2 linked regions of the Pokkaliibacter sp. MBI-7 genome follow. The protein of the gene in region 2 binds, or shares a complex with, the protein of the main gene of each other region. Links are inferred from orthologs where the notes say so. Each region holds a gene or a part of one and is shown on either strand. Other genes may lie near its edges. The genes, in order: aceF and lpdA.

What was found.
Region 1: the proteins of lpdA (region 2) and aceF are in contact, whole or in part, in a crystal structure (PDB 1EBD), measured with the Geobacillus stearothermophilus proteins. The link is inferred for Pokkaliibacter sp. MBI-7 from one-to-one orthologs. Residues at the interface, in WP_049624544.1 of Geobacillus stearothermophilus: Pro340, Ser341, Asp344, Tyr345, Arg403, Asp406, Val408, Glu431, Ala432, Gly433, Asp438; in WP_033016211.1 of Geobacillus stearothermophilus: Ile130, Ala131, Met132, Pro133, Arg136, Arg140, Glu141, Asn155, Arg157.

Annotation. Positions count from the first base shown.
Region 1 is NZ_JARVTG010000001.1:732,933-736,207, forward strand. The notes cover bases 138-3,095. They hold aceF (dihydrolipoyllysine-residue acetyltransferase), read right to left. Parts: upstream 2,613-3,095; coding sequence 663-2,612; downstream 138-662. Other genes in these bases: QCD60_RS03315 (PLP-dependent aminotransferase family protein), read right to left, coding at 138-492; aceE (pyruvate dehydrogenase (acetyl-transferring), homodimeric type), read right to left, coding at 2,647-3,095. Outside these bases: more of QCD60_RS03315, read right to left, coding at 1-137; more of aceE, read right to left, coding at 3,096-3,275.
Region 2 is NZ_JARVTG010000001.1:966,158-969,297, forward strand. Bases 27-2,849 are described here. They hold lpdA (dihydrolipoyl dehydrogenase), read right to left. Parts: upstream 2,239-2,849; coding sequence 814-2,238; downstream 27-813. Other genes in these bases: fabF (beta-ketoacyl-ACP synthase II), read right to left, coding at 27-682; QCD60_RS04300 (helix-turn-helix domain containing protein), read left to right, coding at 2,384-2,849. Also shown: more of fabF, read right to left, coding at 1-26; more of QCD60_RS04300, read left to right, coding at 2,850-3,028; QCD60_RS04305 (pyridoxal phosphate-dependent aminotransferase), read right to left, coding at 3,093-3,140. UniProt on the Escherichia coli protein: Lipoamide dehydrogenase is a component of the glycine cleavage system as well as of the alpha-ketoacid dehydrogenase complexes.

The sequences.
Region 1 (3,275 bases), 230 kb from region 2 along the record:
GGCAGATACTGAACACCCCGCAGCCTGCATACGTACAGCGATTTGCTGTCGCAGGGTCTTATTGCCCGGAGGAAAGGCATAGTCGGTAATCAGACCCGGCTGTTCACGCAAGCAACGATTTGAGATTCGCCTGAGGATCTCCTGAGGCAGGAACGCCGCCTCAGGCACCGCGGCACCCAGATGCATCAGGCCAGGCTGGCGAGACTGATTGAGTACATGATTGATCAACTGGTGGCGAGAAACCGCCACGGGGGCTGGCACATGCTCTTCAACCTGCAGACGCTCTGGTAAAGCCTTCACATAAAAACCAGAGCGTGGGCGCGCCTCGATCAGGCCCTGCGCTTCCAGCGCACTCAATGCCGCCAGAGCAGTGCTCTGACTGACACCCCATTGTTGATGCAATTTACGAATAGAAGGGATCCGTTCACCCTCAGCGAATACGCCTGTGCGGATATGCTCAGCTAACTGTTCTGCAACCTGTTGATATAACACCAGACCCTCCCGATCACATTTAAAAATCGTTGGTATCCGCAGCACACAGCCTGATCGTACGACAGCAAAATATCGCTGTGGACATATGCAACAGAAGCAAAAAAGGCCACTGCGAACAGTGGCCTTTAAGGGTACAAACTATGGGGCAGAAAAGGCTACCCGAAGTCCGTTCAGAGCAGCATACGGCGAACGTCAGCCAGCAGCTGAGCCATATAGGTCAGGAAGCGGCCAGCATCACCACCATTGATGGCGCGGTGGTCATAGGACAGACACAACGGCAGCATGGTGCGAGGCTCAAACTCTTTACCATTCCAGCGCGGTTTGATATCGGCACGAGATACACCAAGGATCGCCACCTCAGGGGTGTTAACGATAGGAGTAAAGCCGATACCACCGATACCACCGAGGCTGGAGATGGTAAAGCACGCACCCTGCATTTCTGCAGGCTTGAGTTTCTTCTCCTGCGCCTTCTTGGCCAGCTCGTTGGCTTCGCGCGACAGCTCATAGACACTCTTCTTGTCGGCATCACGGATAACCGGGACTACCAGACCGTTGGGGGTGTCTACTGCCATACCGATGTGTACATACTTCTTGTACACAATGTTCTCGCCGTCTGCGTGCAGAGAAGCGTTGAACTTCGGATGGTTGCGCAGTGCAATAGCACAGGCCTTGATGATAAAGGGCAACGGAGTCAACTTGACACCAGCCTTCTCAGCCTCGGCTTTGACTTCCTTACGGAAGGTTTCCAGCTCAGTGATATCGGCATCATCAAACTGAGTCACGTGTGGCACATTCAGCCATGCGCGACTCATGTTGAAAGCGGTCACCTTGTGGATCTTGCTCATTGGCTGGATATCCACTTCACCCCACTGGCTGAAGTCGATTGCCGGTACCTGAGGAATCCCCGATCCAGACATGGTGGCTGCGGGAGCGGCAGCCGCCTTGGGCTTGGCCAGCTCCTGCTTGACGTAAGTCTGGATATCTTCTTTCAGGATGCGACCACGTGGGCCCGTTGGCGTCACCTTACCAAGATCAACACCAAACTCTCGCGCCAGAGCACGCACAGCAGGACCTGCATGAACGTTCTTACCTGCTTCACCTGTTGCAGCCGCCGGGGCAGCAGCGGGTTTAGCAGCAGGAGCAGGAGCAGGAGCAGCAGGTGCGACTGGCGCAGCAGCCTGAACTGGCGCAGGAGCGGCAACAGCAACAGCGCCGGCCACTTCAAGCTCAAGAATCAGATCACCTTCCGAGACCTTGCTACCTTCTTTCAGGGCAACGGATTTGACCACGCCACCTTTTGGCGCAGGTACTTCCATTGATGCCTTGTCAGTTTCCAGCACGATCAGCGAGTCACCTTCTGCAATGGTGTCACCGGCCTTGACGCAGATTTCAATGACATCTACGCCGGTCGCACCACCGATATCAGGTACCTTAACGGCCTCAACACCACCCGCCACCGGAGCGGCAACTGGTGCTGCTGGAGCTGCGGGTACTGCCGCAGGAGCGGTAACAGAAGACGACTCGATCGGAGTAGGCTGCGCAGGACCTGCTGCAACTTCCAGGACCAGAATCAGATCACCCTCGGAAACCTTGCCACCTTCAGCAACAGCAATGCTTTTCACCACACCGCTCTTGGGTGAAGGAACTTCCATGGACGCCTTGTCGGTTTCCAGCACGATCAGAGAATCGCCTTCAGCAATCTCCTGACCTACCTTGACCACCACCTCAATGACGTCAACACCGGTAGCACCACCGATATCCGGGACAGTAACCTGCTCTTCACCACCACTGGCCGCCGCAGGTGCGGCAACGGGTGCAGGGGATGGAGCTGCGGCAACCGGCTCAGCCGCCGGAGCGGGCGCGGATGTCACGGGTGCTGATGCACCTTCCAGTTCAAGCTCAAGGATATCCAGACCTTCGGAAGCCTTGTCACCTTCTTTGATGATGATGGACTTCACCACCCCACCTTTGGGTGCAGGCACTTCCATGGAGGCCTTGTCGGTCTCCAGAACGATCAGGGAATCACCTTCGTTGATGCTGTCGCCAGCCTTGACACAGACCTCAATGACATCGGCTTCACCACCACCGATGTCAGGCACTTTAATGATTTCAGTACTCACGTTGATCACCTCTCATCCGTTTCAAGTGCTAGCGTTAAACCGTTACCGGGTTCAACTTGTCGGGATTGATACCGAACAGCTTGATGGCACGTGATACTTCGCTGACGTCGATGCTGCCTTCTTCCGCCAGAGCTTTAAGAGCAGCAATGGCAACAAAGTAACGGTCAACCTCAAAGAAGTGACGGAGTTTCTTACGGGTATCAGAACGGCCGAAACCATCAGTACCCAGTACTTTAAAGCGATGTGGAACGAACTCACGTAACTGATCAGAGTACAGTTTCATGTAGTCAGTAGAGGCGATTACCGGGCCATTGAACTTGTTCAGGCACTCGGTCACATATGGAACACGAGGCTCTGATTCAGGGTGCAGCAGGTTCCAGCGTGAACAGTCCAGCGCGTCGCGGCGCAGCTCGTTCATACTGGTAGCGCTCCAGATATTGGCATCGACATTGAAGTTTTCACGCAGCAGTTTGGCTGCTTCACGCACTTCATTGAGGATGGTGCCCGAGCCCATCAGCTGAACACTCAGCTTGCTGGAAGGATTCGCCTCTTCAAGCAGATACATACCCTTGATGATGCCCTCTTCAGCACCGGCAGGCATGTCAGGATGCTGGTAGGCTTCGTTCATGGTAGTGATGTAGTAGAACTTGTTTTCCTTCTCGT
Region 2 (3,140 bases):
AAGCCTGCTCCGGGCAGTCACTGAAGCCGGTCGATAGCGCCCGCGCTGCAGCAAATCCGCCCAGACTGACGCGGTCAATGGAAGCCTCAGCGCCACCACACACAGCAATGTCTGCCTCACCTGCATGAATCATCCGTGCAGCATCACCAATGGCTTGTACGCCTGCAGCGCAGGCGGTCACCGGTGCGCCCAGCGGCCCCTTGAAGCCATGCATGATGGAAATATGACCAGCTGCCAGATTGACCAGAAAGCTGGGGATCGTGAAGGGCGACAGCCGTCGCGGGCCGCGACTGTCGGTGGTACGTACCGCATCGGCGATGGCACCAAAACCACCAATGCCGGAGGCAATCACCGTGGCGGTACGCTCCTGCTGCTCAGCCGTGTTCGCCACCCAGCCTGCCTGCTGCAGCGCCTGCCGGGCGGCCGCAACTGCAAACAGGATAAAGCGGTCCATCTTCTTCTGCTCTTTGCCGGGCACCCAGTCATCGGCATCAAAGCCGCCTTCGGCGTCATCGGCTTTGGCTGGCACCCTGCCGCCCACCTTGGCAGCAATATCTTCAGTAATCGCATCGGGCAGCAGGGTAATGCCCGACTGGCCCGCCAGCAGCCGCTGCCAGACCGTCTCCACCCCACAACCAAGCGGGCTGACTATCCCCATGCCGGTGACCACAATTCGTTTCATCTTGATTGTCCTCTGACCAGGGCTGAATCGCTTATCACGAGTTATCTGTTGCTCCCCTGGCAGGCGAGCGACGCCCCGCCCGACACCCTGGCGCCGAGAACAAGGCATAGCGCCCAGCTGCCGGGGCTGTTTCAGCGTTTTTGTGCTTTGGGATTAGGCAGATCGGTAATGGTGCCCACTGCCAGCTCTGCCGCCAGCCCCACCGACTCACTGAGGGTGGGATGCGCATGAATGGTCAGGGCAATATCATCCACCGTGGCACCGAACTCGATAGCCAGGGTCAGCTCCGCCAGCAGTTCACCGGCATTGATGCCCACCAGACCGGCGCCCAGCAGTCTGCCGGTGGCCTCGTCATAGATCAGCTTGGTTTTACCGTCGACGCGATCCGCACCGATGGCACGGCCATTGAACTTCCACGGGAAAGCCGCCACCTGATAAGCCAGCCCCTGTTGTCTGGCCTGCTTTTCCGTCAGTCCAACCCAGGCAATCTCCGGGTTGGTGTAGGCAATGGAGGGGATCACCAGCGCGCCAAAGCTATGCTGATGCCCTGCAGCGACCTCTGCCGCCACATGACCTTCATGGGTGGCCTTGTGCGCCAGCATCGGCTCACCGGCGATATCGCCAATGGCGAAGATGTGCGGCTGGCTGGTTTGCATCTGTTTGCTGACTGGAATAAAGCCGCGCTCGTCCACCGCGATGCCCGCCTTATCCGCATCCAGCAGCAAGCCGTTAGGACGCCGCCCTACCGCCACCAGAATGGCATCAAACTCCTCCTCAGCGGGCTGGCCTTTGGCATCCTCCAGTGTCACCGTCAGTGCCTTTTCAGCCGCGGCGACAGCCGTCACTTTGGTGCTGAGCAGTACCCTGAGGTAATCCTTGTTACTGCGCTGGAAAATATCGACAAGATCCTTATCTGCGGCAGGCACCAGCTGCGACGCGGCCTCAACCACGGTGACCTGACTGCCGAGGGACTGATACACCGTCCCCAGTTCCAGTCCGATAATACCGCCGCCAATGACCAACAGGCGTGGAGGAATGCTGCGTAGTTCCAGCGCAGCGGTGGAATCCCACACCCGCGGGTCATCCTTGGGCAGAAAGGGTAGCTGCACACTGCGTGACCCGGTCGCGATGATCGCCTGCTCAAACTGCAGCGGCTGCACACCATCCTCCTGCTCAATGAGCAACTGATGGCTGCCGCTGAAACGTGCATAGCCCTGCAGCACCCGCACCTTGCGCTCTTTGGCCATAGCAGAGACACCGCCGGAGAGCTTGTCGACGCTGCTTTGCTTGAAAGTGCGCACCTTGTCCAGATCCACCCCGTTGTCACTGAAGCTCAAGCCGACATGAGCTGCCGTGCTGACTTCCCGCCGAATCTGCGCCACATGCAGCAGGGCTTTGGACGGAATGCAGCCGACATTGAGACAGACGCCTCCCAGCTCGCTGTAGCGCTCGATCAGCGTGACGTCCATGCCCAGATCGGCAGCACGGAAAGCCGCGGAATAGCCACCCGGGCCAGAGCCGATGACCACCAGTTGCGTCTGCAGAGTCGGTTTCATGTGCACCTCCTGAAGCGGTTACAGGCACATCGCCTGCGATGCTGATAATCATAGGCGCCGCCAAAATATGTTAAAGAACATATTTTGACAGCTGCATCGTCTCTATACTGGGCTGGCCCTAACCTGTCACAGAGAGAATATCGCCATGCCCTACGCCCCTGAGCACAAGCAACAGTCACGCGAACGCATCGTGCGGGCGGCGGCAGAGCTGTTTTCCACCAAGGGTTTTGATGCCGTATCCATCGATCAGGTCATGGAAGCTGCCGGGCTGACACGCGGTGCTTTCTATGCCCACTTCCGCTCAAAGCAGGAGCTGTACCGGGAATCCATTATTGCCGCCAGCCGCCACAGCGGTGTGGCCAATGTCCTGAAAAACCTCAGTGATCCGGCGCAGACCGCGCGACAGGTGATCAACAGCTATCTTAGTAACGAGCATCTGGCGCTGCAGTTTTTCCCCTGCCCGATGGCGTTTCTGTCCACCGACATCGCCAACCGTGACAAAGGCGTCCGCGATGCCTACACCCGGGTATTTCATGGTCTGAATAATGTCATTGAGGCGGGTCTGGAGCCTGTGGAAGAACGCCTTAGCGGGAATAGCCAGCATCGTCAGCAACGGGCGCTGGCGATTACCGCACTGATGGTGGGGGGGATGGCCATCGCCCGGGCACTGACTGATGAAGACAGCAAAGCCGCATTGCTCACGGCCTGTATGGATACCGCGCTGGGTCTGCAGGAGGGGGATCTGGGATCGCTGCTGACATCGCTTCGCGAGGAGGCAATGGACGCCTGAGCTCAGGCACACGACAGGTCACGGCGACCGGGTCAACCTCACCGGTCGCCGCCATATGCCTGCGTCAGTCCTGCAGGCTCTCCAGCGTCTGCCGAATACGGCCCAGTGCGAC